One region of the Paenibacillus rhizoplanae genome, then DNA from elsewhere that is predicted to be linked to it. Evidence: riboswitches for the same ligand, from Rfam matches in the RefSeq annotation. Region 1 holds a riboswitch; each other region holds the start of a gene.
What was found. A riboswitch is a leader RNA that binds a small molecule or an ion and turns the genes downstream of it on or off. The one in region 1 is predicted to bind cobalamin.
Positions count from the first base shown of each region.

Region 2: linked by a shared signal. The riboswitch ahead of ACFSX3_RS26740 (S-layer homology domain-containing protein) and the one ahead of ACFSX3_RS06080 (anaerobic ribonucleoside triphosphate reductase) in region 1 are both predicted to bind cobalamin.
Region 3: linked by a shared signal. The riboswitch ahead of ACFSX3_RS05720 (energy-coupling factor ABC transporter permease) and the one ahead of ACFSX3_RS06080 (anaerobic ribonucleoside triphosphate reductase) in region 1 are both predicted to bind cobalamin.

Region 1 is NZ_JBHUKY010000015.1:5,276-8,361, forward strand. Features, by position in the region: gene ACFSX3_RS06070 (sugar phosphate isomerase/epimerase family protein) at 1-519, opposite strand, end outside; gene ACFSX3_RS06075 (MTH1187 family thiamine-binding protein) at 568-876, opposite strand; cobalamin riboswitch at 1,219-1,449, shown strand; gene ACFSX3_RS06080 (anaerobic ribonucleoside triphosphate reductase) at 1,758-3,086, shown strand, end outside.
Region 2 is NZ_JBHUKY010000068.1:101,992-105,077, reverse strand. Features, by position in the region: gene ACFSX3_RS26740 (S-layer homology domain-containing protein) at 1-1,762, opposite strand, end outside; cobalamin riboswitch at 1,977-2,169, opposite strand; gene ACFSX3_RS26735 (GAP1-N2 domain-containing protein) at 2,988-3,086, opposite strand, start outside.
Region 3 is NZ_JBHUKY010000014.1:57,064-60,149, forward strand. Features, by position in the region: gene cbiQ (cobalt ECF transporter T component CbiQ) at 1-172, opposite strand, end outside; gene ACFSX3_RS05715 (energy-coupling factor ABC transporter substrate-binding protein) at 169-462, opposite strand; gene ACFSX3_RS05720 (energy-coupling factor ABC transporter permease) at 462-1,226, opposite strand; cobalamin riboswitch at 1,512-1,705, opposite strand; gene ACFSX3_RS05725 (ArsR/SmtB family transcription factor) at 1,845-2,777, shown strand; gene ACFSX3_RS05730 (hypothetical protein) at 3,003-3,086, opposite strand, start outside.

The DNA of each region.
Region 1 (3,086 bases):
GTGTACCCAGCCCAGATCAAACTCTGCCAGCATATGCTCTGCAGGAATCCGCTCCAGCCAGATATCGATGACCGCCTTGCCGTCAACTTTTGCGAATTCATAATCATGGTTGTGGTAGCCGTACTCCATCCCTGCCGCCCGGACCATCGCGGAAGCCTTCTCCAGGAATGGAATTATTCTTGTCACATCTTCGATGGAAGGGCTGGGCGGAAGCGGTGCCGACGGGGTGATTATATATTGCAGTCCGAGCTCTACGGCGTATTCAATCTCTTTGGCTAAGGCCTGTTCCATCTTATCCAGGCTGCTGAAGTCCAGTCCCACATGCGCCGAAGGCGCCGCAAGGCCCAGTTCATCCAGCCTGCGGCGCAGTTCCCCGGCAGCTACGCCGAAATAACCGGCGAACTCCACTGCCTGGTATCCCATCTCTGCCACCTTGCCCAGTGTGCCGAGGAAATCCCGCTCCGTCTGGTCCCGCAGTGTATACATTTGAATTCCGATCTGCTGCGTTGCTTCTGCCATGTAGAATCCGCTCCTTATCGTCATTTCTGATTAGATACTATATTCCCACTACTTTCCCTGTAGCTTACGCTCCACGGATTCGAGCTTGCTGCGGCTGGTGGAGATCTTGTCGCGCCGGTCATCGATCTTAAGCGAGGTGGAGACTCTCTGCGCCCCGGCGGTGAACGGCGACTCATGCAGCGCTTCTACCGCAGCCAGAATCCGCGCTACCGGTCCCTCAATAATCGTACCCATAGAAGTTAGCTCATAGGTAATGCCCTCCACCGTCTCCAGTACGCGCTGCATCTCGGCCACATAGCTGCTGAGACTGGTGCTGCCTGTCCCGATCGGAATAACGGTCACTTCGCCAATTGCCATTGTGATCTCCCTCCTAATGATCTGATGTGCCTGAGCCTCTTATTTATCCTCTTATTGTAACGCTTCGCCAGGCTCGCCACAAATCACCTGCCACCCTCTCTATTCTATTAATATCCGTCAAAATGATTACCAGGATTAGACGCACTCTATTTATGGATTCTTTGTGGCGTATTTTCGGAGATTTTATGAAACATTCAAGGCAAATTCATAGAAAAGTTGTGGATTACCTGTGGACTAACTGTGGATCAGCTGTGAGTAAAAGCGCCGAACCCGCTCCCCGTGCGGGATTGCAAAAAAACATTTACAAACACAATATATTGCGTTAGCTTTAATAGATAACAACAAAATATAGTAGAAACGGGTGTTTCACCCCTTGTAATAGAGGTGCGACTTAATAGGGAAGCGCGGTGCAAAACCGCTGCGGTCCCGCCACTGTAACCGGATGCTCCCAGGGCGCGATGCCCAGGGCCGCATTCTCCGGCTAATTGCCACTAAGGGGCGGAATAAGCCCCCCGGGAAGGCGCCGGAGGAGTTGCCGGAAGCCAGGAGACCTGCCTGTTTCGGTGGCACCGCTTAGACTCCTGCGAGGAACAGGGGAGGTGTCCGTATGCGGCCTGCAATAGCAGAGTTAGCCTTCCGTCAATCGGGCCATAGGCTGCCGATACCTGAGGACGATCGAGGATTATCTTCAGGTATCGGCTCTGCGGAATATACAAGAACGGGCGTAAGCTATCGCCCTGTGTCTGCTCGTATGTTCCACCCAGACCACAGGCAAATTTCCGCTTTCCGGAACTTTGCATCATGCATTCGGGCATTTCCGGCCTTCCCGGCCGGGGGTGCTTTTTTAACGCTTACAATACCCGAGAGGAGAGAGTTATATAATGACGCTGCTGGAGAAACGTTATAACGAAGGACAAGCTGCACAGGAGGATCTTTTAGAAGAGGTCATTCATCTGGGACGGGATATTATCGAAAGCCGGGATCTGGATCTGCTGCGCGAGAACGCCAACCTGAACGGGGAGAGCTTCTCCGGCAAAATGAGCAAGTTCGGCAGTGAATACTCCAAATGGTATGCCCGTAACTTCACCATGCCGCCACAGCTGGTACAGGCTACCCTGGATAATGTCGTCTATGTACATGACCTTGATCAGTACGCCATTGGAACCACGAACTGCATCTTCATTCCGTTTGAACGGCTTCTCCGTGAAGGCTTCAACACCGGCAACGGCAGCGTACGGCCTCCCAACTCGATTATGACGGCGATGTCACTGGTGGCGATTATTTTCCAGTCGCAGCAAAATGCGCAATACGGCGGCGTATCCGCCAACAAGCTGGATTATGATCTGGCCCCTTATGTGACCAAATCCTTCTCCAAGCTCTTCCGCAAAGGTCTGGAGTATTTCGAGGAGAATACAGAGGGTTCTGAGCTTGGGGAGATTACGATGAGCCGCAGCGATCTGGCTGAGCAGTATCCGCGTGCCTTCCGTTTCGCCCTGAAGGAGACGCAGAGCGAGACCCTGCAGGCCGCAGAGAGCATGGTACATAACCTGAATACGATGTCCAGCCGCTCCGGCGGCCAGATTCCTTTTACCAGCATCAATTACGGCACTTGCTCCTCACCAGAGGGCCAGCTTGTGATCAGTTCACTGCTGGCGGCCACGATGAACGGACTGGGCAGCGGGGAGACGCCGGTGTTCCCAATTCAGATCTTTAAATGTAAGCAAGGCATCAACCAGCAGCCGGGTGACCCTAACTATGAGCTGTTCCTGAAGGCCGCGGAGTGCTCGGCGCGCAGATTGTATCCGAATTTCGCCAATCTGGACGCTCCGCTGAACATGCAATATTACGATCCGGCTGACCCGGATACCGAGTTCGCTACGATGGGCTGCCGGACCCGTGTGCTCGGCGACCGCTTTGGACGTAACCACTGCTCCGGCAAAGGTAATCTGTCCTTCAACACGCTCAATTTGGTGCGTCTTGGACTGGCCCACGGTACGGTAACCGGCCGCCGCCTGGCTGCTGACGAAAAAGGGTTCTTTGACGACCTCAATCACTACATGGATATTGCGCTCGACGGTCTGCTGCACCGTTTCCGTATCCAGGCTTCCCAGAAGGCCAAAGCCTCCGATTTCATGATGCGTGAAGGCGTCTGGGAAGGCGGCGAGCAGCTTGCCCCCGATGACAGCGTAGGCGAGCTGCTGAAGCACGGC
Region 2 (3,086 bases), on a different contig from region 1:
ATTCAGCACGGGTAATATTCTTTTTCGGTGCAAACAGCAGGCTGCCCTCACTCACACCGTTCATCAGCTTGCGGTCATACGCCGTGTATACCGACTCCAGCGCCCAAGGCGAGATCGACTTCACATCGCCAAAAGCAGGACGGTCCGCCGCCGCAGAAGCCACCGTTACCGGGACCGTATGACGCACGATGGCAGGGGTCTTATCCTTCAGATATCCCGTAACCGTCAGGGTATATTTATTCGCTGTCAAGCCGCCGGCCACAACAGCCACGCCCGCAGCATCTGTAACTGCTGTTTTTCCGCCGATAGTTACCTGTACGCCTGCTGCCGGTGAGGTTACCGGATCGGAGGTGAAGGTCGCCTCATTCCAGACCCATTTCTTCTGGTTCACCTGCACCTTCAGATCTTGTCCAGGCTGCGGCTGTGCGGGAGTCACCGTTACGGCATCAACCACCTGCGTGTTGTCCCCGCCATAATAGACCACGATGCGGTCATTCTCCTCCAGCGCGAAGTCGCCCATCCCTACACTTGGATAGATCCATGCTCCGCCGCGTGCAACCACATACATCCAGCCATCATATCCGCCAAAAGTACCCGCAATCACGCCGCCGATCCCCGTCACATAATTGCCTGCTTCATTGACCAGGGCCAGGCGCTTGGCTGCTGCTGTCTTTTCCAGTGCCTTAAGCACATTGCCGGCGTACACGCTGCCCTCAGCCAAGGTTCCATTCGGACCTTCAACAGTAACCGAGACACTTACCTGAGGATTCTTCACTGGTGTGCCGCTAAAATCAAAGAGCTTACCGCCTGTACCAAACAGCTGGTACGCTACCATAGCCTCCAGTGCCTGCTCCGTAGAGAGAGCATTGGAGCTGCCGCCCGCAGTGTGGACGAATCCTCCATCAGCTGCGCTGAAGCTCATCAGCTTGCTGACCAGATTAATCTGGCCTTTGGTATAATCTGCTCCTGCCGGATTAATGCCGAAGGCAGACAGACCGATAATGGCCTGAGCTACACTCTCACTACTGTCGCCATATCCGCCGTTCTTGTCCTGTGCCTTAGACAACCAGGCTGCTGCCCGCTGACCGGCAGTATTCACTGCTGCTTCCTGCTTGTGTCCAGCCAGTGCGTTCAGCACCATCGCTGTCATGTCCGGATCACTCGCACCCGTAGTCAGGGTGAAGCCGCCGTCCGGGTTCTGCTTTGCCAGAATCTCTGCCAGCAGCTTAGATTGTGTCCATTTTGCATTTGCCGGGATCGTATAGCTGCCGGAATCCAGAGCCAGCAGGGCATAGACTGGATTATTCAGCGTCTGGCCGGTAATTGCATCGTGATTGTAGAGCTTCTCGATCAGGTTATAGCCTGCCACATTCGCCGGGTCGCCGCCCAGTGCCTTAACGGCAAGCGTAATCCGGGCATAGTCCGTAGCTCTGGCAAAAACACCCTTAGCCTCACTCACCTTACCTTCAAGCGCCTTCAGATAGCTGACAGGAACCTTATAGCCCGCTTGCGCAAGGCCAATTGCCTGCCAGTCCGACTGGACTCCGTTCTTCAGCATGAATTCCGCAGTAGCATAGACTGCAGCGGTTACGCTGGCTGCCTCTTTTGCGGGCAGAGCGGATACCGCTGGTGCGGAAGTCCCGCCTGCCTGTGCAGCAGCAGCTTGTCCTGCCGGGGCTACGGCTGCTCCCAGCATTGCGAACAGCATAACCACAGCAAGTCCCAGCCGTGTGAACCTGGATGATAGAGAATGGTTCTTCATAACTAACCTCTTTCCTGAAATAGAATGGATGAATCCTGCTTCCTCCGCAAATAGAGCGACAACCTAAAGACCGCCCTGTGCAGGGCGGCCGGGGAAGAATACAATACAGGGCGGCTGAAGGAGTCGATTGCTCTCCCACATTACATACAATGCAGCAATATACAGCCCTCGCCAATATCAGCATCTGCTTCCACATTCTTACCCCCGAAGAATAGAAACAACAACGAAAAAGGCAGGTCTCCTGGCTCATACTTCACCGCTTCCCCCGCCTTCCCATCCGCTTAGCAGACAGTGGCTCCTCAGGAGTTGCTCCGTATTTACAGTGGCGGGACCGCGCCGGACTTGCACCGGGCTTCCCTTTTAAGCAGATTCCTCTATTAGACATAGCCCTGCCAGCATCTGCTAGCGACAGCGCGCGGTCTCTAAGGCAAACTGCACCTTTTCCTCAAGCTTATTAAATTATAATATTCTCAAACCATCATATCGACTATTCCCCTGTATGTCTATAGACAAGCTATATCTATTCCAGCTCCCCCAAGGCTCAGCCCATTCTGCACAAAAATCCTGAACAGCACATGCCCGCTCCCCCGGCACATCGTACTATTCAGGACTATGGAGTCATTCTTCTGCTGTTAATTAAGACGTTGGCGGTACTAGCGGAGACAGGGCAGCAGGCGATTGTATTATGTACATTAGAATTCGTGTAAAAGCGGCGTATAACGCATTCTGCTGCATTTCATACAATCGATTGTGGCAACTACCCCTCCGCCGGGCCAAATTCCCAAAATCTAATGTACCGAATACAACAGAACACCATATAAGGCTCAATATGCCTCATTCTAGTGTACAAAGTACAATCGAGCAGCTAGTCGTTCATCAGGTTTAAACTAATCAGCATTAATTTAATCCCCTCGCTTGCTGAGGCTCTGCCGTACCCCGATTAAGGTGCTATTCTAGCTCCAAACGTTATTCTTAAATGCAATCTGTACAACTAAATCGTCTGATTTACCACCAAATGTACTTTTAGCTGTATTTCGTACACCTAAAATGCTTCTGTACCCAGCTTTTCGCCCATTCGAGCAAAATTAGTTGTATGGAATACACTTAGGGGAGGTATGCCTTCCTTTTCACTGTTTTTAGTTGTATAGAGTACACCTATCTCTGTAAGCAATGTTACCCGATCACATTAGTTACAAGCTTACGCGGCCTGCTTATGGCCGCTGTGTTATTCCGCGTCCGCTTCCGGGCTTGCGGAAGCGGATGGCTCCGTGCTAGGCGCGGCGGTGGCTGTAGCTTCCGGGGCGCTGCCCGGATCTGCCGCCAG
Region 3 (3,086 bases), on a different contig from region 1:
TGCGGGCCTGAAATATACACCAGGACATCATCCATAGGGTGATCACAGCCTGTAGTACCGGATGTACGGTGTAAGAGAGCAGGAACATCAGGGCTGCGAACGAGCTTTTCCACATCGGGGACAACTGGCGCAGAGCATTATTGTAGGAGAGAACGTCAATCCGCCGGATCACTTGCTGTTATGCTGCTTCGTCACGCCCTGCTTACCCTTGAGCAGTCCCAGGGTATAACCGATCACACCGGCACCAATCGCTGCCTGCAATGCAAACAGCATACTCTCCGTCTCCCCAGGCAGCTCAGTCAGCGGCTTGAACCACGGCTTATAGTCAGGATTAATCTCGGTAATCACACCTTCAGCCGCATCATCGGCCCCGCCGAATTCCCCATTGACCAGCAGCAGCGGCAGAATGACCAGCAGAATAACAACCAGCAGCATCAACACATTTTTCCATTTATTGCTCATTAGGCTCTCCCTCCGTTCACCTTGCGTTTCAGCAGCGACAATTCATTCGGGCTATACGATTTCAGCCAGTTCCACAACAGTACCGTCAATAGCCCTTCACTGATGGCCAGCGGGATTTGCGTCACGGCAAAGATGCCCCCGAATTTGAGAAAAGAAGTCAGAACGCCGCCATCCGCCGCCGGAAAAGCCACCGCCAATTGAAAGGAAGTCACTACATACGTACTCAGATCAGCCACCGCAGCCGCACAGAACAAGGCCAGCTTCTCGCGGTCCGGCAGCTTCATCATCAGCTTATACACTGCATATCCGGCAAAAGGACCCGCCACCGCCATCGAGAACGCATTGGCCCCAAGCGTAGTGATCCCGCCGTGCGCCAGCAGCAGCGCCTGAAAGAGCAGGACAATCGAGCCGATTACGCTCATCGGGAGCGGCCCCAGCATTACCGCACCAAGACCGGTACCGGTCGGGTGGGAGCTGCTTCCGGTAACGGAAGGCATTTTGAGCGCAGACAGGACGAAGGTAAACGCCCCAGCCAGACCCAGCAGCAGCTTCAGCTCAGGGTTCTCCCGGGTCATGGCTCTCAGCTTGAAGATTCCCAGGACAAAGAACGGAACAAACGCCGCCCACCAGAATACCGCCCAGCCTACCGGCAGGAATCCTTCCATAATGTGCATCGCGCGGGCCGTACCCGGTTCGTTCAGCATAAAGTACACCGTAAATCCGGCAACCAGTGCCGCAAAGCTCCACCATCTGTGCTTTTTCATTTGTCACCCTCCATGTTTGTTCATTTCCCGTTAAAGATCTTAAAGCCAAAAAAACCCACCCTAAAGGGTGGGAGTGTATGTACGCAGGCAAGTTCGATAGAGCGCGCAACCCGTGGCTAAGCGGAACAAGGTGCTTCTCATCGTCCCATCACTAGGGGCCGTATCCTTGTATCCAGCAGCTATAAACCGGGGGTCCTCTCTACACTCAAGATTCCTCCGGTCCATCAGGGCAGAACGCCTCTTCTCATTAACCTATCCGTACACCGCTCCTATCCGCGTAGAGTCGTGGTGTGCGTCGACAAGGTAGGTCTCCTGGCTTGGAATACAGGCGCCGCAGGCTTCGTCTTCCCCGGGGCTTCCCGAGTGACATTATGAAGTGCAGCTCTTCCATACAGTGGCGGGACCGCTCGGGAGTTGCACCCGATTCCCTGTTATCCCTTGCCGCTTCCGGCAAGAGCACCTTGTTTCACCGCTAATTCATCTCACATCATAGCGGACTCGGCCTAGCATGTCTGTGATATAAATTGGAAAAGCTGGCCTGCGGACAATCTTGGCTTGTAGAAATTTTATTTGAGTAATATAATTATTAACTATATAACCTGAACGTGGAGGCATCCGATGAAACTTGATCTAACCGAACAATCTCTGCCTGTGTACGAGGCCCTGTCCAGTACCGTGCGTCTGCATATGCTGCGGCTGCTGTCCGATAAGCCCATGAACGTGAAGGAGCTGGCCGCAGCCCTCAAGCTAAGCAGTGCGATTATGACCATGCATGTGCGCAAGCTCGAAGCCGCCGGGCTGATCCGCAGCCATATGGCTCCCGGTAAAAGCGGACTGCAGAAGATTTGCACACTGGCCGCCGACGGGGCGGAGATTGTTTTTCCGGGACAGGCCCGGACTCCGCGCAGAGGGTACCGCAAGGACATCCCGGTGGGGCATTATTCCGACTTCCAGATCGAGCCTACCTGCGGGCTATCTACGACAGAGAGGGTCATCGGGCACTTTGACGATCCCCGTTACTTCTGGGATCAGGAGCGGGTGAACGCCGGGATTCTCTGGTTCGGCAAGGGGTTCGTCGAATATAAAATCCCGAATTTCCTGCTGTCGAGCCAGCAGCCGGAGGAGCTTGCCATCACGATGGAGATCGCCTCCGAAGCCCCGTCGGTCAACAACAACTGGCCGTCGGATATTACCTTCACGCTGAACGGACAATCGCTCGGCTTCTGGACCAGCCCTGGTGATTACGGAGATAATCCGGGAAAATACACACCAGCCTGGTGGCCTGCACTCACCAATCAATACGGCCTGCTCAAGCAGCTGCGGATTACGCAGTCGGGCACTTTCATGGATGGGCAGAAGCTGTCCGAGGTCACCCTGGATCAGGTGGGCATCCGTAACAAACAATGGACCTTCCGGCTCTCCGTCGAGGAGGATGCCGAGCACATCGGCGGTCTCACCCTGTTCGGCAAGGGCTTCGGCAATTACAACGAGGATCTTGTGTTTGAGCTGTTTTATACGGATACTGTCGCAGATTTGCCGGGTTCTTTATAAAGGCTCGTCTGGTAGCTATCTAGCAGGTGGTCTGTTAGATAGGTTGGAGAGGAAGATGGGTAGATAGGTTTGATAGACTAATTAGTTTTGAGTGGTTTGATTGGTTAGATAGTTAGACTAATTAGGTTAGTTTTCGATTCAGCTACTTTTGCAGCCAAGACTCCTCATTTCCACTCAAAGCCCACTTTTGGCAAATTCAGGTGCACTAGTGCTCTTTATTTCCACTCAAAGCTCACTTTCTGCCTCACCAGAGGGATTTATACATCTCTTTTCCTCATCCAGCCCACTTCCCGCCGCATTAGAGGGATT